Regions from separate parts of the Sphingobacterium thalpophilum genome, predicted to be linked through region 1. Evidence: riboswitches for the same ligand, from Rfam matches in the RefSeq annotation. Region 1 holds a riboswitch; each other region holds the start of a gene.
The links. A riboswitch is a leader RNA that binds a small molecule or an ion and turns the genes downstream of it on or off. The one in region 1 is predicted to bind S-adenosylmethionine.
Positions count from the first base shown of each region.

Region 2: it holds a riboswitch for S-adenosylmethionine, as region 1 does, so the genes downstream of both, metF (methylenetetrahydrofolate reductase [NAD(P)H]) here and AACH28_RS00280 (O-acetylhomoserine aminocarboxypropyltransferase/cysteine synthase family protein) in region 1, are expected to answer to the same signal.
Region 3: it holds a riboswitch for S-adenosylmethionine, as region 1 does, so the genes downstream of both, metE (5-methyltetrahydropteroyltriglutamate--homocysteine S-methyltransferase) here and AACH28_RS00280 (O-acetylhomoserine aminocarboxypropyltransferase/cysteine synthase family protein) in region 1, are expected to answer to the same signal.
Region 4: it holds a riboswitch for S-adenosylmethionine, as region 1 does, so the genes downstream of both, AACH28_RS22115 (5-oxoprolinase) here and AACH28_RS00280 (O-acetylhomoserine aminocarboxypropyltransferase/cysteine synthase family protein) in region 1, are expected to answer to the same signal.

Region 1 is NZ_CP151087.1:60,467-65,878, forward strand. Features, by position in the region: gene metX (homoserine O-acetyltransferase) at 1-206, opposite strand, end outside; gene AACH28_RS00280 (O-acetylhomoserine aminocarboxypropyltransferase/cysteine synthase family protein) at 239-1,549, opposite strand; SAM riboswitch class I at 1,805-1,917, opposite strand; gene AACH28_RS00285 (FUSC family membrane protein) at 2,099-4,126, opposite strand; gene AACH28_RS00290 (TonB-dependent receptor) at 4,470-5,412, shown strand, end outside.
Region 2 is NZ_CP151087.1:4,025,452-4,030,863, reverse strand. Features, by position in the region: gene AACH28_RS17855 (DUF2723 domain-containing protein) at 1-2,062, opposite strand, end outside; gene metF (methylenetetrahydrofolate reductase [NAD(P)H]) at 2,310-3,266, opposite strand; SAM riboswitch class I at 3,337-3,439, opposite strand; gene AACH28_RS17845 (hypothetical protein) at 3,659-4,510, opposite strand; gene rimM (ribosome maturation factor RimM) at 4,614-5,138, opposite strand; gene AACH28_RS17835 (30S ribosomal protein S16) at 5,258-5,412, opposite strand, start outside.
Region 3 is NZ_CP151087.1:3,069,830-3,075,241, reverse strand. Features, by position in the region: gene metE (5-methyltetrahydropteroyltriglutamate--homocysteine S-methyltransferase) at 1-2,149, opposite strand, end outside; SAM riboswitch class I at 2,228-2,331, opposite strand; gene AACH28_RS13625 (response regulator transcription factor) at 2,518-3,207, opposite strand; gene AACH28_RS13620 (HAMP domain-containing sensor histidine kinase) at 3,310-5,142, opposite strand.
Region 4 is NZ_CP151087.1:5,004,285-5,009,696, reverse strand. Features, by position in the region: gene AACH28_RS22130 (HlyD family secretion protein) at 1-20, opposite strand, end outside; gene AACH28_RS22125 (TolC family protein) at 20-1,339, opposite strand; gene AACH28_RS22120 (DUF3050 domain-containing protein) at 1,562-2,332, opposite strand; SAM-I-IV-variant riboswitch at 2,543-2,636, shown strand; gene AACH28_RS22115 (5-oxoprolinase) at 2,703-2,966, shown strand; gene AACH28_RS22110 (hypothetical protein) at 2,997-3,302, opposite strand; gene AACH28_RS22105 (DKNYY domain-containing protein) at 3,466-4,092, shown strand; gene AACH28_RS22100 (hypothetical protein) at 4,109-4,417, opposite strand; gene AACH28_RS22095 (hypothetical protein) at 4,449-5,412, opposite strand, start outside.

The sequences.
Region 1 (5,412 bases):
GAATCAAACAATTCACCTGTTCCAAAAAGACCTGACCACCAATCCAGTACATCTGCATTGGCCGTTAGTGCATGGCAAACCCAGATCACATTACTGCGATCAGCGTTGGGTTTGCCAAATGTTTCATAACTGATTTGTAAATCAGTAAGCTCTCTTCCATTTTCAAATACAAAAGGCTCCGGGTGCAGATAAATATGCTTACTCATTTTACGTTTAAGTTTAAGCCGAAAAAATCTGATTATTTAATTTTATCAAAAGCTTGTTGTAAATCAGCTTTGATGTCATCAATATGTTCTATTCCTACAGAAAGACGTAATAAACCTTTGAATACTCCAGCATTGGCTTGATCTTCATCACTCAATTGTTGGTGAGTAGTCGCTGCTGGATGGATAATCAATGACTTTGTATCACCGACGTTGGCCAGGTGACTGATCAATTCTAAGCTGTCGATAAAGCTATTGGCCTTTTGTGCTGCGTCACCTTTGAGCTGGAAAGAAAGCACTGCACCATAGCCATTTTTAAGGTATTTTTGTGCGTTAGCGAAGCTCGGAGAGCTTTTTAAGCCCGGATAGTTTACTTTTTCTACCTGTGGATGCGCCTCAAGCCATTTAGCTACCTCTAAAGTGTTGTCTACATGGCGTTGCACCCGTAAAGACAGGGTTTCAAGCCCTTGTAATAATAAGAATGAATTGAAAGGAGAGAGTGCTGGCCCGAAATCCCGAAGCCCTTCCACACGTGCCCGAATGGCAAATTGAATATTTCCAAACGGTCCGCCTTCACCGAAAACTTCGGAAAAAACTAAGCCATGATAGCCTTCAGATGGTTCGGAAAATTGAGGGTATTTTCCATTGCCCCAATTGTAGTTTCCGCCGTCGACGATGACACCACCAATGCTTGTACCATGTCCACCGATCCATTTAGTAGCCGATTCAACCACCACATTCGCACCATACTCCAAAGGTTTAAATAAATATCCCCCAGCTCCAAAAGTATTATCGACGATTAACGGTAAGTCATATTTTTTTGCTACTGCAGCAATTTTCTCAAAGTCTGGAATATTGAAACTTGGGTTTCCAATTGTTTCAACATAGATGGCCTTTGTTTTATCATCAATGAGGGCTTCAATTTTATCTGCCTCGGCGTCCGTTGCAAATCGAGCTTCGATGCCCAGACGTTTAAAAGAAACTTTAAACTGGTTGAATGTACCGCCGTATAAGTTGGATCCGGCAACAAAATTGTCACCACTTTCCAAGATATTATTTAATGCAATAAACTGTGCCGCCTGGCCAGATGCAACAGCAACAGCCGCGACTCCACCTTCAAGTGCCGCAATACGTTGTTCGAAAACATCCGTGGTAGGATTCATAATCCGTGTATAAATATTGCCGAACTGCTTTAATGCAAATAAGTTTGCGCCGTGTTCGGCATTTTCAAATACAAAAGATGTTGTTTGATATATAGGAACTGCTCTAGATCCCGTAGTAGGGTCAGCGACTTGGCCAGCGTGAACCTGAAGAGTTTCGAATTTTAAATTTTTGTTTGAAGACATAATATATCAGATTTTAAGGGTTCAAAAAGAAATTGCTAAGTAAAAAGAGAAGCATACACACCTCCTTGAAGGGTCTGTTAAATCTTTATCCAAGAAAAAGGAAATGATTCTTAACAAGCGTGGAAGTGCATATGCGTACGCATTCGCATCAATACAGTTGTATGATGGCTTACACTTTCGCTTATCGTGCGGCTCACTTGTGTTGAACCTGAATTTTTAATGGACTTCAGTAGTTTAATAATCATTGTCTTATGTTATTTATATGCTCCAAAACGATATTGTTTTGGACAGGAATTGGCACCTTTTCAAACAAATTGAAGGTTGCCAGTGGGTCATTGAGCCAGTCTCTCGCCACTTCTTTATAAATCAAGACCTACTGATTAAGGGAGGTGTTGATTAGAAATCTTCTTTCGAAGACGATACAAATATAAACTCTTTTTTTATTAAAGCAAAAGAAAAGCTGTTTTTTAGTTAAAGGAATTTTGAATAACATACCGATCGGATCGCATATTGTCCGATGAAACTTGATAAGTAACTGCCAATCGGGTATTATGATTTCTTTAAGTTGATCCGTTCTGCAATTTGATTTAAATCTGTTAAAAGAGGTTTAAGTGCATCAATTCTACTATGGATATCATACGTCAGGTGGTGATTCGTCTTTTTGTTTAACGATAGCGAAAGACCCACCAAATGGGAGTTGACCTGATAAGAGAGTGCCTGAAAATGGTGGATATGTGACCAATCCATCCATTTGTGTTCGGGTTCTTTTTTCATTTGATTGATAGCGTCTGAAAATAGCGCCATGGCAGTCTGCGCTTTTTTTCTAGCCAGTCGTATATCAAACGAACTTTGTCTCTCGTCCGACAGACGGTTATTGATGATCTGGAAATAATGTTCGTTGTAAAGGGATACTTCTTTTGCCAGCTGAACCATGCCTGTGCTCTGGCGTACGGGGATCAAGAAATAACCTGCTATAGCCAAGAATGCTCCAATGAGTGTGAAAAGTATTCGGCTGCCTAAAATGAGATTGATATTGCCTTCAAACAAATTGAGCGCAATTACAATTCCCAAGGTAATAAAGATGACACTGACCATATAATTAGATCGATTGAATAAAAAGAATCCGAAAAGACCTAATGCAGCTATGGTAAGAAGAGCCGGGAGAAAATGAATAGCAATTAAGCAGAATATGCCAACGATTATACCCGAGAATGTGCCTACAATACGCTCTATATTACGCTTTTTTGTCATTGAAAATGCTGGTCTGGCAACAATAGCGATCGTCAGTAAGATCCAATAGGTATATTTAAAATCCAAAAATAAAATACCGATCAATGCGCCTGTTCCAAAAAGAAGAGCCATCCGAACGGCAAATCGAAAAAGCGGGTTATTCAGATGGAGTTTACTTTTTAGATCAGCAAGATTGCGCAAAGGTCGATTGATAAATTGTTGGTACTCACTGCTGTCAATCTTATCCTGGATTTCCTGATTTTGATAAAAAGCCACCTGAATTCGGTTGAGCACTTCAATAATTGCTTCGATGTTGCTTATGATCGAACATAATATACTTTTTGCTTGACCGGCCTGCTCTTCTTGAATTTCTTTTAAATCCTGTAAGAGGGCATTAATTTTAAAGTTATTGTGATATAATTGATGTGCATACCGAAACCTCTTGTTAGGTTGTGAAAAGCTATCAATTTCTAAAGCTAATAATTTGATTGTTTGACGGATTAAAGGGAGGCTGCCCGTGTCTGCAAGGTTTTTGCGAATCGCATCATAGTCGTGATCAAGTGCAATAATTAACTCATGGAGGTCAATTAACCCATAAACTTGACTGAGCCAATAATTGCTTTTATGCCACTGTTGGCTTATGATTTTTTTTTCTCGAAAAAGAAGGGACCTGATTTGTTCCTGCTGTTCGCTGATCTGGCCATGAATTTTGCCTACGCGACTGTACGTTATATTCAAAGGAATATCGGGATCGTAAGACTGGGATCGTATCAATAGAAATTGGGATAATCCATGAAAACCATTGGCCATCGCATGTTTTAGCGAGCGATAAGGTTGTATATAGGCCTGTAAAAGGCTAAAAAAGTAATATATAATGGATCCTGTTGTAATCTGTAAACTAACTGCAAGGGGGTGTTGCGGGGCCATTCCGATCACAAAACTCATGAGAATCAATGTCATGTTTCCAATTGCAGCATAACGAGCTCCAAAAATACCGTATAACGTACATATAAAACCGGCCGCCGCTAGCAATATAACCAAGGGCCAATGATACGGAAATACAATCGCTGTAAACAATGATGCAACGAAAAAGGTGGGAATACATACGAGAGCAGAAGAAAGTTTATCCTTTCTGTTTCCAGGAGGATCTGTGAGTGTTGTTAATAACGATCCGACACCGATTCCAATTGCCGTGCTCGCTTGCGCTCCCAATAAGTAGATCGCTAAACTTGGCAAGATGCTGATGGAAACATTACGTAATGCGTCTCCAGAATGCTCGCCATGCATAAATCGTATCATAAGGATATAAATACGGTAGAATCTTTTCTTCAATGATACAGTGCTCATTAATCAGTTTACTAATTTTCTGTGTAAAAATACAAATATTATGCTTAATATTTTTTGTGTACAATTTATTTGTTTTGATTTTTGTTTATTTTTTGAATTTTTATTTTGATTCGATGTGCTTTTCTTGCGCTGTGCTTTTTGGAGATTCAAGATTAGCTGGGATGATTGTATCGGCTTTAGCATCGATCAGTGAGGGATATGGTTTACCGATGTTATTTGGTTGTCTACCGAGTGAATCGGACGATCTATCTATTTCTACTAGTCAACGTGTAATGAATACACGAGGTTTGTTGTCATTATTATGAAGTTGACTATCTAATCGATAGCCTAAAGAAATTACATTATGAAACCACAAAAAATTAAATTGCTCTTATTTTCTCTTATTTTATTCCTGTTTTCTATTGCCGGACCCGTTTCAGCACAGTCTGACGGCGGAAGATTACGTACAGTCGTTGTTGGACAAGACAACCAGCCTATTGTGGCTGCAAATATTTCACTATTTCGGAAGCCCAATGATATCTTGTTAAAAGGAACTTTATCCAACGAAAATGGAGAAATTGTGTTATCTGCGATTCCCGAGGGCAAGTATAGCCTACAGGTGTCCACGGTAGGGTATGCTATTTATCGTTCTGCTGAAATGGTTGTAAGTACGGGAGATCTCAAGGTGCTGGATACGATTCGTTTACAAATGGAAAGTAAAGTGTTGAGTGAGGCACAGGTGATCGGTAAGAAGCCATTGATTGAAAGTCATCTCGATAAAGTTGTCCTCAATGTCGAAAACAGTATTTTGGCAACAGGGAATAATGCATTGGAGCTCCTGCAGAAGGTTCCAGGAGTAACTTTAGACAACAAAAAGATCAATCTACGTGGAAAAAGTAATGTGATTATCATGATTGATGGTAAGCCTACTTGTCTTTCTGCTGATGAAGTATCGCGATTATTGGAAAATACGGCTTCCAATGCAATAGCGTCGATCGAAGTACTGACCAATCCACCCGCAAAATACGATGCCGCAGGGAATGCAGGAATTATTAATATTAAGACAAAGAAGAATACGCAATTTGGAAGTAATGTTAGTTTCAACCTCAATTTAGGGCAGGGTAAATATACAAAGGCGGATGGTGGTTTTTTAATAAACCATCGTAACAATTGGGTGAACTTATTTTCTTCCTATAACTACGCAAATGCCTTAGGATTTAATGATTTAGATATCGATAGGGCTGTAGATACCAAAACCGGGACGACTTTTTTTAATTCGGATTCTTATTCGAAATTCCGTTATCGAG
Region 2 (5,412 bases), 1.8 Mb from region 1:
CACGAACGCCTTTTTTTGTCTTTTCAGCTGGGATCGTCACGGGAAGACCTGCCGCTTGATACGTCGGCTGCTTCGCCTGCTGCATATACCAATCGCCAGTCAGATAACTTAATACCACAACCCGAACATCCGGGCGTACTCCTTCCACTTCTTGCAAATACCATACAGGAAATGTATCATGATCTCCATAGGTAAATAGAATAGCATTTGGAGCGCAGGATTCTAAATAATTACGTGCCATATCCCTTGCCAGCGATTTTTCAGAACGATTATGATCATCCCAATTTTGATGGGCCAAAATAATGGGACCGCCCAATAAAGCGAAAGAAATACCTGTCGCTAACGCATACCGTGTTTGTACAAAACGATTGAGAAACCGAACAAATGCTATTGCTCCCAGTCCGATCCAGATCGCAAACGCATAAAAAGATCCTACGTAAGCATAATCTCGTTCCCGAGGTTGCATAGGAGTTTGGTTAAGATAAACAACGATCGCTATTCCCGTAAACACAAACAGTAAGGTCAAGACCAAGGTATAAGGTTTATTGTTTCGATACAACCAGATCGCTCCGGCTATTCCCAGTAGCAATGGAAGGAAAAAATAGGTATTCCGGCTCGGGTCATGCTCCTGTGATTGGGATATTTTATCTTGCCCTCCCAAACGCCAATTATCCAATGGTTTAATCCCCGACAACCAGTTGCCGTCACTATAGGTCCCATACCCCTGCCTGTCATTCTGTCTACCGACAAAATTCCACAAGAAATATCGGGTGTACATATCACCCAGTTGAAAATTAAAAAAGAACTTAAAATTATCCGAGAACTGTGGCTGCTGCCCCTCCTTCAAATTGAGGTAACTCCTATAATAAGCCTGATGGGCTCCATCTTGACTATATATGCGGGGAAAGAAAGTTTCCTTATCAAACTTATACTTATCGACCTGACTAAAAGGAATATACCCTGATTCATCTTTGCGATAACCGGTTTTACTCTCTACACCAACGACTTGTGAATCATAATTGGGCCCTTTGAGTAAAGGTTCCCGGATATATTGCTCCCGGCTCAGATAACCCAAAAAAGAAAACACATTGTCCGGCGCATTATTGTTTAACGACGGATTGGCTTTTCCACGGATTAAAACCATAGTATAGGAGCTATAACCAAATAGAATAAAACAAAAGACCAGTAACCCGGTATGCAGTGTGTATTGCCGCTTTTTATAAGAATAATATAGCCCATAAATGAGGAAGCACCCCAACAGCAGACAAAAGAAGAAGATACCTGAGCCAAAGGCTAAACCTAATGAATTTACAAATAAGAGGTCTACCTTAGCTGCGAGAACGACCAACCATTGAATAATTCCCCACAAAACAGCCCCCAAGATCAGCACTCCTACCAAGAAAGCTTTTATTGTACCTTTCGCATTAACCTGTCCTGCTCTTCTGAAATAGACAACCATCGCTATAGCCGGAATTGCCAACAGATTTAATAGGTGCACTCCGATCGAAAGGCCCATAACAAAAGCAATAAAAACCAGCCAACGATCGCTACCTTCCTCATCTGCACGGACTTCCCACTTTAAAATTGCCCAAAAAACAATCGCAGTACACAATGAAGACATCGCATATACCTCGGATTCAACAGCCGAATACCAAAATGAATCACTGAAGCAGAAAGCCATTGCACCAACTAAGCCCGCAGCAAAAATTTGGAAATAATTCGATAATTGAACTTTCTCTTGCCTGTTGAGTATCTTTTTGGCAATTGCTGTTATTGTCCAGAATAAAAATGTAACAGTAAGCCCACTGCAGATTGCGGATCCAATATTCATCCAATAGGCGATTTTACCTGCATTACCCAAAGCCAGGTTGGAAAATATATTCTGAATAAGAAGAAATAATGGTGCTCCCGGTTGGTGTGCCACTTCCAGCTTGTAGGCACAGGCAATAAATTCACCACAATCCCACCAGCTTACCGTCTTTTCAACGGTGGAGATATATACACATGTAGCAATTAGTCCGCAAGCAAAGCCGAGTAGAGAATTTAATCTAGTGTACGTCATAAGGTCAATTTGGTCTATTGTTAAAATCTTTTTTAGCACTTTAAGTTAAAAAGTTATCCTGACTCCAATAAGTTAATTAACACTATTTAACACAAGTATCTGACTATAAACAGGCTATTAAACCCTAAATATAGCGATCGACCTAAACCACACGATCAAAATTCTGGACATATTTTAGGCTTTCACAACGAATACTACCATAAAAAAAGGGAGCTTATGCGCTCCCTTTTCGTTTTATTTTTATGAGTTAGGCTAGTTTTTCAACAATCTTCTTTGTTGGACCAGGATTACTCATCGTATAGAAATGTAAAACCGGAGCGCCAAATTTAATTAGCTCCTGACATTGCTGCACCAACCACTCTTCACCTACTTGTCTGACGTCGGCATTCGTTTTACATGCTGAAACAGCATCGCTCAGTTCCTCCGGAATATCTAAATGAAATATCCTTGGTAAGGTCACCAACTGTTTTTTCGTTGTCAGTGGTTTTAACCCTGGAATAATAGGGACATGGATTCCGTTGTCCCTACATTTTGTTACAAACTCCTTGTATTTTTCAACATTAAAGAACATCTGAGTCACAATAAACTCTGCTCCCATATCGACTTTTTGTTTCAGGTATTTAAAATCAGTATTGAAATTTGGCGATTCAAAATGCTTTTCGGGATAACCCGCTACACCGATGCAAAAATCAGTCTTTTCCGATGTGATAATGTCTTCATGCAGATACTTTCCTTTATTCATATCAGTTACCTGTTCCAATAGATCTGTTGCAAAGGCATGTCCACCATCGGTCGGTATAAAATCGGCATCGCCCTTACGTGCATCGCCCCGTAATACCAAGACGTTATCTATCCCCAGGAAGTTCAAATCGATCAATGCATTTTCAGTTTCCTCTTTTGTAAAACCACCACATATCAAATGGGGCACCGCATCTACTTTATATTTATTCATGATTGCAGCACATATCGCCACTGTCCCAGGACGTTTACGATAGGAAACGCGTTCCAGTAATCCACTCGCATGCTCTTTATAGATATAATCTTCCCGATGGTAGGTTACGTCGATAAAAGGAGGTTTAAACTCCATCAGTTCATCCATGGTTTTAAAAATACTTTGGATGCCCTGCCCTTTCGCCGGTGGCAATAGCTCAAAAGAAAACAATGTTTTTCCTTTGGCATTCTGGATATGATCGATAATCTTCATTAAAAAACTGTTTTTAGTTTGGTTGGCTTACATCGAAACGCACACGTCGAGGAATCGTTTATCTACATGTAACTTATCTTTCCCACATGGAGTAGGGTAGAATTTAGCACCTTGAACAATACAGGTTGCTAAGGCTTCAACGGGTCTAGTCCCTCGGCCTTTCTCTATAAGCGTTGCTAATATCGTTTTAAAAAATCAAACGACAAAAATATTTTTTCGAAAAGGCAAAAATAGCGACAAAAAGACTGCAATAAATACGGCTTCGGATTCATTCCCATTCAACAACAGGAATTTAGGCTCCACCAAATATAAAAGGCTCTAAAAAAACAGATAAAATTAACGATCGAGGATCATCGACCGCGAAGAGACTGACTACGCCACAACAGGATTGGCTAAAGATTCGTTGCTAGGGAATTCCGCAGATTTCTGAGATAAAACGTGATCAATAAGAGTCCCCTAACATGGTACTCCTCTTTCGATCCATATTTAAAACCATCAAATAAATATTGGTAGGCGACTAATGCATTTTTTTCGTTGTAAAATAATTCCTTCCAAGAATCGGGTACATCTGCCCATGCCTTGAGCACAATGCCATTCTCAGCATACATAATGGGTGATTCAACACCATCCATTCGATAATCGTGATGTGTGCCTGAACTTGATATGTGTTGGAAATAAGCGATAGAATAATCTACAAAATTCAATGCCCTGGCTTTTATCTCCTCTTCACTTTCTGATTTTACAGGGGCATTTCGCCATAGATTTACCTGGCTATCAAATTTGCTCGGAGTCTCCCGGATAGGGGTTTTATCTAACACAAAGTTGATATAAAGTTTTTCGCTAGTGGGTACACGTGCTGAGCTAAACTGTGAAAAATCACCTCTCAGCTGAACAAAATCGTTTTTTACCTTAACAATATCCAAAGCGAGACTACCCTTTTTCTCATCGGTCAATTCTAATCGATCGCCGTTAAATCTATACTTACCGTAGAGTAAGATATCATCGATCGCCATCACAAACTTATCTTTATCACGGAGGGAGAGAAAGGACCGATATATCGTCGGGTCATTACCATAGACATCTGCCTCCACATTTTGGGGTGATTCTCTTTTTACTTTATGATACTCCTCATTTGAATAGCCCAATATCATTTGGTAATTGCCTTCAGGAAAGTCCTTTTTCTTCCCAAAGAAAGCACAAGAAGACAACGAGAATAGGAATAGCAGCAGTAATAACGGTTTCAAAATAAATCAATAATTATGGCCAGTAATAATATACAGACCAAGATAAGAAATTACTGCAATAGTTCGTATACCGCTATTTATTTGAATAAGCTTGGGGATATGCTTATTCTTTATAAAGATCCACCAAGCCCTCTGGCAATTCAACTTCAATGATCTCCTCTTCGCCATCGATTCCTAAGATTAAATCATCGGACAAGGGGAACATCAGTTCTTTACCGTCCATATTTACCGAAGCGACAAATTGCTGTGGGAATTCCTGAACATCTGTTATTTGCCCCAATTCACCATGGTTTTCATCAATCACTAAAAAACCGATTAAATCAGTATATCTAAAATCATCTGGATCGCGCTCGGGCATCTTATCATTGGAAAGATATAGCTTTTTACGTACAAGTACTTGAGCCTTATCGATATGATCCACATCCTCAAATGTCACATACGCTGTACTATTTTTTTGAAATTTAATGGTATCAACAAAATAAGGAACAAGCTTTTTGTTCACTTCCACAAAGACAACATCGATATTCAAACTCTCGTATTCCTCGAATTCAAAAAATAGTTGTACTTCTCCTTTAAGACCTCTTGTTTTACTGATGTAACCGATGTAAAAGCTTTGATCAATAGTCATATATTTCGTATTTAGCGATTAGCTGTGAGACATGATTTGGCAAACCATTAGCCTATTGGCTGTTTCAAAAAAAGCCGGCTCAAGATTGAGTCGGCTTTCTCGAATACTTTATGAAAGAATTAACCTTCAGTTTCTTCTGATGCAGGAGCTTCAGTCTCTTCAGCAGCAGTTTCTTCCGCTACAGGAGCATTTTTAGCAGCTACAGCAGCAGCTTTTTCTTCTTTTTTCTTAGCTTCAGCCACTAAAGCAGCTTTTTTAGCTTCAGCTTTAGTTT
Region 3 (5,412 bases), 2.7 Mb from region 1:
TTGGAACACGTGGTGAGTGAATGTCATAAACACCTGGACCAATATCGTTTGGATATTTGAAATCACCGGCGAAAGCATTCAACAATTTCATTTGAGAACGTGAAGTCTCAATCGTGATGACGTCAGCATCCATTGCAGCGATGTCTTCGATTACATTATTGAACTCAGAGTAACACATGTGTGTGTGAATCTGTGTATCGTCTTCTACATTTGATGAAGAAACACGGAAAGCACGTACTGCCCAGTTCAAGTAATCTTTTTGATCAGCTTTACGTAGCGGCAATCCTTCGCGGATTGCTGGTTCATCGATTTGTATGATTTTGATACCTGCTTTTTCCAGCGCTTGTACTTCATCCAAGATCGCCAATGCAATTTGGTAAGTCGTTGTTGAACGCGGTTGATCATTACGTACAAAAGACCATTGTAAGATGGTAACTGGACCAGTCAACATACCTTTAACCGGACGGTTAGTCAATGATTGAGCGTATGAAGACCAACGGACAGTCATATCTTCAGGACGGTATACATCACCATAGATAATCGGAGGTTTTACACAACGTGAACCGTAAGATTGTACCCAGCCGTTTTGTGTGAAAGCGTAACCAGCCAATTGTTCACCGAAGTATTCAACCATGTCGTTACGTTCGAATTCGCCATGTACTAATACGTCGATATCCAATTGCTCTTGAAGACGGATTGTGTTTTCAGTTTCTTCTGCGATTGCTTTATCGTACTCTGCCTGCGTGATAGCACCTTTTTTCAGGTCTGCTCTCCATTTACGAACATCTTTCGTTTGCGGGAATGAACCAATAGTTGTGGTAGGGAATGCCGGCAAGTTGAACTTCGCTTGTTGCGCTGCTTTACGGTCAGCAAATGCTGAAGTACGTTTCGCATCGTCATCAGTGATATTGCTTGTACGTGTTTTAACCTCTGGTTTGTGGATCAGTGGAGAAGTACGACGGCTTTCAGCGGCAGCTTTGTTCGCTTCGAAGCGTTTTGCTGTTTCAGCATCAACTTCACCTTCTGCTAATACGGCTAAGTCTTTTACCTCAGCTAATTTTTGTTTAGCAAATGCTAACCAGTTTTTTACTTCAGCTGGTAGCGATTGCTCATTGTGTTCATTGTCTAAGTCGAAAGGAACGTGCAACAATGATGAAGAAGGAGCTACCCATACACGGTCTTTTCCTAATGCATCAACAGCTTGTTTGATTTTAACCAATGATTTTTCGTAATCATTTTTCCAGATGTTACGGCCTTCAACAATACCCAAAGATAATGTTAATGAAGCAGGAACTTTAGCTAGTACCGTATCCAATTGGTTTTCACCGCGTACCAAATCCAAATGTAAAGCATGGATAGGTAGGTTAACTGCGATATCTTCGTTGTCTTTTAAAGCTTCGAAGTAAGTCGTCGCGATTAATTTGATATTTTTTGCTGCTGCAGCTAATTTTTCGAAAGTAGGTTGATATAAAGCTTTTACTTTAGCATCTAAATCCAATGCTAAGAAAGGCTCGTCAATCTGAACATATTGCGCACCGGCCTCAGCTAGTTTAGCTAATATTTGCTCATATACTGGAACAAGTTTATCCAATAAATCGATGCGGTCGAAGCCAGCTTCTTTTTCTTTACCGATCAAAAGGTAAGTGATAGGACCTAATAGAACTGGTTTAGTATCGATGCCCAATGATTTTGCTTCGTTATATTCATTTAAGAATTTTTCGGACGTCAATTTGAATTCTTGATCTTTTGTGAATTCTGGCACCATATAGTGGTAGTTGGTATCCAACCACTTGGTCATTTCCATTGCAGTCACGTCGATTCCTTCTTGTTGGAAACCACGCGCCATGGCAAAATATAGATCTAAGCTGTAATTGTTGTCTACTTTATTCAATAAAGAATGGTAACGAGCAGGAATTGCACCAACAGTAAGGGTTAAATCCAATACTTGATCGTAAAAAGAGAAATCATTGGAAGGGATCAAATCTATTCCAGCATCTTTTTGTGTTTTCCAATTGCCTTCACGAATTTTTTTTGCTGTGTCCAATAATTCCTCAACAGAAGATTTTTTAGCCCAATAGGCCTCATTGGCTTTTTTCAATTCGCGGAACGCGCCCACACGAGGGTAACCTAAATTGTTAGTCAATAACATAATGAATGTTTTTAATATTTCTTTTTCAACTATATTTCTTGCTAGAGAGAGAAGGACACACTAGAATTCGGTGACTTCGGCTTATCATTCCCATATCAAGTAGGGTAGAATTTAGCACCTTGTCAAGGGACAGGTTGCTAAGGCTTCATCGGGTCTATTCCCTCTGCCTTTCTCTATAAGCGACGCTAAGTTAGAACATTTCTTTTTGAAATGCAAATTTTTTATAAAAGTGCGTCAATTTTTTATATTCTACTAAGGATAAAATTGTTTTGTTCTTTTCTTTTCATCCGTGATTTAGTGTATGTCATGTTTCAATACGCTGTGTAGCATAAAAAATGGGGAATGACTGTTTCTCATTCCCCATTCTTTTAGCTCACCAAAAGTTTGTAACCTTTTCCGTGCACATTGACAATTTCAACTTTACTATCTTCTTTTAGATATTTACGAAGTTTACTGAGAAATACATCCATACTTCTACCCGTAAAGTAGTTGTCATCATGCCAAATTTTTAATAAAGCTTCTTCCCGGGTCAGCACATCATTTTTCTTTAAACAAAGCAAGCGCAGTAGTTCCGCTTCTTTAGTGGATAGTTTTTGCATCTGTCCTTTGTAAGAAATTTGCTGACTTGTATAATCAAAGAAATAATCGCCAATTTCAAATTTATCGGCAACCACTTCCTCTTCTTTGTCTCGAACACTGCGTTTCAGCAAAGCATTGATGCGGAGCAATAATTCCTCTACTCGAAAAGGTTTTGTGATATAATCATCTCCCCCTAATTCAAAGGCTTCGGTTTTATCTTCCATCATCCCCTTTGCTGTGGCAAAGATAATAGGAACAGTATTGTTTGTTTTTCTGATTTCACGCCCCACTGTAAATCCGTCCTTTTTTGGCATCATGACATCGAAAATACAGAGGTCGTAGTTATTTTTTTTGAATTGAGAAATCGCTTCATCTCCATCCGTGCATAATGTGACGTCAAATTTTCCCTTTAATTCGAGATAGTCTTTTAAAAGATCCCCCAAATTAGGATCATCTTCTGCTAATAATATCTTTTGCATAATGATTATATTAATTTTCACCAATGTCCCTTGATGCTGATAAATCAGCTTTCCTCAACCTTTGAAATTTTTTAAAGAGGAAATATACAAAAAAGGAACGTTTTATTTTTTAATAGGCAAAATTACTTCAAAGGTCGTGCCCTTATCTTTTTCACTTTTAACTGTAATTTTTCCGTTCAGCCTTCTCAGGATGTCCTGTACATAACTTAAGCCAAGACCAAATCCTTTGACATTATGAACATTTCCAGTTGGAATACGGTAGAACTGGTCGAAAATCTTTTGCAGGTGATCCCGACTCATCCCAATACCGTTGTCGGCAATGGTGATAACAATGGTATCACCAACATTTTTTGAATTGATGTTGACATGTAAATCTCCTTTGCTGTACTTGATGGCATTATCCAATAAATTGTAAAATACATTCGAAAAATGTAACTCATCACCGACGACAATATCCTTGGTCGCTGCGAGATCTATACTGAATTTCCCACCAATATTCTGCATGCGTAGCTGCATGCTGTCCGTTACTGCAGAAACAAGATCATTAATATGCACATCCACCTGGTCTAACTTTAATGTTTCCTTTTCCAATCGGGCTAGGTCAAGCACACGTTCGATGTGATTTCCGAGTCTAACATTTTCGTCGTAGATGATATTAGCCAATTTCTGAACGCGCTTATGGTCGGCATTGATGTCTGGATCTTTAAGTGACTCGCTGGCAATCATAATTGTTGCAACAGGTGTTTTAAACTCATGCGTCATGTTGTTGATGAAATCTGTTTTCATTTCCGAAACTTTCTTTTGTCTGAAGATGATAATCAGTGTATAAGCAAAACAACCCACCAACAAGAAAAGTAGTGCCAGCATAGGTAGTAACAGATAGCCCATATTATCTGCGATTATCGCCTTTTTATTGGGAAAATAGATTGTTAATTTCCCTGGCGCAGCACCGATATCACCTTTAAAAAGTGCGGTCGAGTATTTTGTTGTATTTGTCGGGTTATTTAGAGCGGCTTCGTTTAAAATATTATTTAGTAATATATTGTTTGTACTCCATATTTCAATATTAAAAGGAGCTTTAATATCGCGTTGAGCCAACTCTTCTTTGATAAGTTCTTGGACGATGATAACATTCAACCGATCCTTTAACGGACGCTTTGCTAGCTCCATTCCAATAGCAACATCTTCGATGTAATCTGCCTTTTTACCACCGAGCATAGCAACGGAGTCGTAAACGTTGAAACCGGACCAAGAATTCTTTCTGTTTAGCACATCGAGCCTTTTTTCCAAATCAGAGATGGTTTTTGCAAGTTTTGCATTCTCTCTTGGTGGTAAGGTGGCTACTCTGAATTTTGTCTGTTGATTGACCAATGGGTCCATTAGGGGGATAACAAACCGTGTGCTATCGTCTTTTCCACTAATCTGATCATCTACCTTCGATGCATTTAACATGATAAAAGCTTGCACCAGATTATCGTCGGTAAGCTCATTTGAAACAGAAAATTTGATAAATTTCTGGTACTCCGGTCTTTTGATGTATGTTTCGTAAAAGGAATTTTTGATTTCAATTACATTTGGATACAAAGCACGTAATTGGTCTTCTTGCTCTTTGAAGTTTGAGAAAACAACATGTTGTTTGTTTTTTAATTCTTCAATTCTATATTGGATTTCAAGTTGCTCGGCCAACAGACGTTGTTTGGCCTGTTCCTGCTTGGATTTTTCAATGTTACGTTCCTGTTGAACTTTAGCAAAGTCGACCACCTCCCGTCGTTCAAGTTTTCCGGCAACAGCTGTAATCGCAGCATTGACGGACTCATCAAATAATTGGGATTTTTGACGATATGAATCTCTCAGAAAATAGAATTGCATCGCCAATACCCCAATTAGAGCTAGAGACATCAGTCCAATGATTAATACAATGCTATTTTTCTTCATTAGGGTTGGGTGTTAAATAAATGTATTTTGAATATATCACAAAGTTTATAGCACTCAGTTTATTTACCTTTTGCGTACCCATCCCTTATACCATGTGAGTGGCCATTTAAGGTCCGGTAGCTCATATTTTCTTAAATTGTTACAAATATAAAGATGCTAATGTGTTTTGAAGCTGTTTTAACAATGTTTAACAGCAATCTGTTTAAATATAGGTGCTGTTGTTTGTAAATTAGTGAATAGAAATAAATTATATGCTGAATTGGCCTATTG
Region 4 (5,412 bases), 810 kb from region 1:
CTTCGTGATTTAGGTTTCATTAGATAGTACCCTTCAAAAATTCGATAAAATAATAGTGTTTCTGTATCGCAATATGTGCGGTTTCAAGATCAAAAAGTGTTTTTAGGTATTGCATATCAGCATCTAAGAGATCTGTAATCAAAGCCGATGATTTAAAATACCTGTTTTTTATAATTCGTGCATTTTCCTGCGCCAAAGCCTTATTGTTTTGACAGACGTCCTGCTGCTTAATAGCCAATTGATAATCCAACAGGGCCTGTAACAGCTGATTTTCCAGAATCTCCTCTTCATGATGGTGTTTTACCTCTTGTCGATCCAATGCGATCTGTGCTCCGCGCACCACGTTTTTATTGAGATAGATAGCCGAGATCGGTATGTTTAATTTGAGCCCTGTGATACTCAGATTATACCAGCTGGGATTATAGGGATACAAGAAGACCTGTGGATTGGCAAAGGTAAATGTACTGGTCAAACCCAACTCAGGAAGATAATTTGATCGCGCCTGTTTGACCGACAGTTTCTTCAAAACAACTTCCTGTTCGGATTTTAGAAGGGAAAAAGCATGGCTTCGCGCTTCGGCAACAAGCGCTTCATAGCTGGGGCTTTCCACTTTAAAAGGTTCGGTCAAGGGGATAATCTCTGCTGTAATACCGCCAATTAGCTGCAGCTTCTGATTTGCAGCCTGAATATCATGACCGATCTGCACGAGCAACAGTTCCCGCTTCGAAAGTTCCAACGAAATACGCAAGACGTCACTGTGTAATACCACGCCCGCCTTATACAGATGCTCAATCTCCTTGAGCTGTACCCGTTGATCAGCAATATCCTGCTCGATTAAAGATCGGTTACTATACGACAGTTCCAAATCCAAAAAAAGATTGCAAACCTCCAATTTCGTCTGTGCTGCGGCATTCTTCCAATCGATTCTAGCCAGCTCATTTTCCAGTTTTTTGGACTCTATTTTCATTAGGTCCCGATGCCCATTGTAGAGGTTCAGATAAAAATCCAGGCCGCTATCGTACAAGTAGTGAATGATATCATGCTGGGAAGGTTTATTTAAAAGCCCCTGGTCATATACAGGCATATTACTTGCATAACTAGCAGAAGCTCTGGCGGAAATCTTAGGGAGCAACTCCATGCGTTGCTGCTGTACTGCCACCTCAGTTTCTTTGAGCTGCAAATAAGACTGCTCGATGTATTTACTGTTCTGTAGCGCTTTGTCGATCATGTCTTTCAGGGACATGCGCAAAGAATCGAGGGCGAAGGTGTCCGAAATAACGCATACTAACAATCCCATGGTTAGTATGCCTTTTGCCCAATAGGGAGGAAAAAAGTTCACGTGTGCTATGTAATTTTTTTACGTAGCAAACTTAGACACTTATTGGAACTTGGATTTCTTCACAAACGCCAATATGTTACGAAAAAAAGACATTTTTTCATCAATTCAAACAAAAAGACCAATATCTGCCAAGAAGTCCTTACAATATCCTTTTTTACAGCACATAAAAAAGGCCTTTCAAATCGTGATTTGAAAGGCCTTTCTCGATGGTATAATAATAGATTATCCGTATAAGGAATCTTCTATTGCATTCCACAGCTGGATTCTTTTTTGTAGCGCAATTTTACTGATCTCTTTCATTTCCGTCCATTTAACCTCATCGTCCTTGGCAAGATCTGTGATCATCTGCATCGCCAACGGTCCATGCTCGTCGCCGTCAAGATCAATATGGCGTTGAAAATAATAAATAAAGCTATCCAGATTGGCTGTAGGAAAGTTTGTTTTAATTTCTTCCAAAATAGAGGTAAACATTCCCGGAATAAGGTCTTCACGTCCGAATGTAAATGCAGCAGCAATTTTATGCACCTCGCCCTCAGCAATCACTTCGAATGTAAAATTCAAAAAGTCTTTGATCCGCTTGTCCAATGTGGTTGTTGCAATGACATCGAATATGTTGCTCGATTTTTTGGCTTGAGCAATAAATTTGTTGACCAGATGAAGGTCGGCACCCATGGCACCCATGGCGTCCAGATACATCTCAAAGTGGCTCAAACGGCGGCCATCAATGTATTCATCCGACTCCTCAGCCAAGACAATTTCGTTGATTAGATAGCGTGTTGATGGATGCTCACTCGCAAACCAAGGTAAAGTCGTACAGGTCAATTTAATCTGTAAAGCTTTTAGTAAAGACATAAAATCCCATACAGCGTACACATGCCCTTCTGTAAAAGAACGTAGATTCTTGATCGTTTTGATCTTACGATACAAAGGGTGTTGCAATAATACCTCGCGTTCGGCAGCAATGTATTCGTTAATTTCCGCAATTCTATTCATGGCGCAAAAGTATTGTCTTATCTCTGTTTTTAAAAGTATTTTCGATGAGATTACAGTAACATGATAAATTTTTCGCCCAGCTATCCGCTTCATAACCAAATCACAGCCAACAACGCGCCTCGCCTTTGACCTCCCTATTCCTGTTGTTAGCGCTCATTTACCCTTAAAAACAAAAATATTTTTTATTATAAAAAATAATCTACTATATTTGTAGAGTATTCAGAATTGCATGATGCAATACCAACCGAGTGGAGGCACCGCGGTGGTAAATTAATACGGGTTTCGACCAAAATAAACGTCACAGAACGATTATTTTCCCAACAAGATCTGGATACAGTTTATGGTTTAATCCTTTAAATTTTTAAATTGTATGGCTACTACAACAAATCTTTACCAACACTTACTGGAAAAATTCAGTTATTACTCAACAGATGAACTGATCCAGCTCAACAATGACACGATTTTAGGACAAGGCTGGGGTTCAGCCAAGGCAACCTTTAGAACAGCTTTGATCAGTACGTTCTCCAAAAGAGGATTGGATCTTTCCAACATCATTTCCAAGGAAGACGGTTTTACCTCGGTGAAGCATGTTCCTGTACGCTTGGAACAGAATGTCCTGATTCCTTTACAATAATCTTTATCGGCAAAAAAAGGTAGGCCTAGCCTACCCTTTTGTCAATGAGTGATGATATTTTAAGGTATGATTGAGTGAATGTGCGGTCTGCCGGGCATCGTCCTGATAGGACGATAAATCTTGGCAGGCTCTGATATCTGCTACATCCACCTTGTTTCTTACTTTGCTGATGACCTGATTTAATTCCGATTTCCAGTTGCCCGGATCGCCAAAATCGTCCACCCAATTTTTGTTGATAAACCTTTTATAGTTCAAAAGCAAAATATACAATTCCTCACCACTGCCGGCGCGATTGATTGACGTGCGCCAGTTCTCTAATTTTTCTTTAAAACTCATAACCAGCAATATACAAAAAAATATTTGGATTCCAAAATAGTTGCATTTGAAACGGATAAGGATAACGAGAAATAAAATGATAAAATGATTAAACCTTCGGTGAATTATCTTGGTCATAAAGGAGGGATTCAATATAAATATCATATTATAAAACAGATACATTATGGCCTTTATCCACTTAAAAAATATGCTTGTTATTTCCTTTGCATTGCTATGTATATTGGAGAAAAGTATTGCTCAACAAGGTCGTCACAATAAAAGATCTACGTCTCAGACGACGTTTCGACATGACAGAGAAAACGATTATGTCAACATAGGCAACCGGATCTTCTACAGGGATAAGATGGTCGAAGGTGTCGATGCACGATCTTTCAAAGACCTTGGCAATGCTTATGCAATAGACAACTGGAATGCCTATTATCGTGGCGTTAAGATTAAAGATGTATCGCCACATTCTTTCCAATCACTTGGTTGGGGATATGCCAAAGATAGTTGGAATGCCTATTATCGTGGCGTTAAGATTAAAGATGTCTCTGCGCCCAGCTTTAAAATACTGGATGAAGGATATGCCAAAGACAGTTGGAATGTCTATTATAGAGGCAATCGACTAAAAGATGTATCCGACCAAAGCTTTGTTCTTCTCGGCGATGGATACAGCAAAGATAGCTGGAAAGTCTATTATTTTGGTCAGGAGATAAAAGATGCAACTGCTTTTACATTTAAATATCTGGGCAAAGGTTATGCGAAGGATAGCTGGAATGAATATTATAGAGGAAAAAAATTAGAATAGAAAATAGACCACGGGATTATTCTATTGAATAATTCCAATTTCCTAATACTTTCGGTATCTCCCAGGATTCGGCTTTGGTCTTGTAATTATTAAAGTGACCTTTTTCCCAAGTGGTAATATGGTAACCTTTACAGAACTTACAATAATAAGCCCTTTTGCAGGCATCTTTACCCATCCTGTGTTTGATACGTTTACCATCCAGTTTGTTTCTCATCCGGGATCTGAACTTAAAGTGAAGCATTGCCCATTGCGCCTCAATTAAAGAAGGAAATCCAACTTTACCAGTAGCTCGGCATTTCCAGGTATTGTCCCTTACTTTTTCCATAATCTATCTATTAAAGTTTACCTAATATATTTTATTGCTCTTTTTCTATTGGCACCTGCAACATGACCCATTCCCTGATATGCTTTGCAATCTTGTCGGACACCTCAAAATAGTACCGTCCCTCAAAAGGTATTTTGAGCACGATACGCAATCGGCCCCGTTTCAGTTGCTGGCAAGCTTGGATCATATCCAAGGGTATGGCTTTATCCCGGTCAATCTTCTGTACAAATCCCTTCGTGATATTAACAACTTCCTTTAAGCTGCGCTGCTCACCACAAGTCAGATTTTCGTCCATCGCAGTTTTTAAATAAAGGCTGACCATTCCATTTTTATAAGTAAAGATTCCTATATCCTTATAGCGTATCTTTTGGGACAAGATTTTATTATTGAGCAGGAATACCTCTTGCTCCAGATCCATGGATCTGCACATGGTTAAATCTATTTCATCCATGGAATCCACATCTCTATCTTCCCCTGCTGTTTCCAGGATCTCTTTCAGCTCTTCGATGCCCGGAGAAAGCAGCTCAATCTGCTCCTGGAGATCTATCGTTCTTGATTCCTGCTGCAGGATAGTTTCTTTCTGTTCTAAAATCAATATTTTTTGCCTGTGGTAAACAGCCACGTAGAAATAAACTGTATAGGACATGTTCAGGACCAAAATACCGCTAAATATGACCATTAAAGGAAACAGCAGCCATTCATCCTTCGCCTGTGGATCGGGGCCAATGATCCAGAACAATAAAAGTGTCGGAAGTATGCAGCAAAAAAATAATTGTATACCGGCGCGTTTTTCCGGGTTAACCAGCCAGTTCTGCTTTTTGTCCAATATCACGATAGCCAATCGTATATAGAAGAAAATAATCGCTACCATCAATACAAAAAATAGATAGCTATAGGTTACCGGCCAGTCTAAAAGCCATTCCGCCAAAGCGCCGCGATAGCCCAGATACCAACAGAATCCTCCAAAAATGAAAGATGCAATCAACTGCCAGATC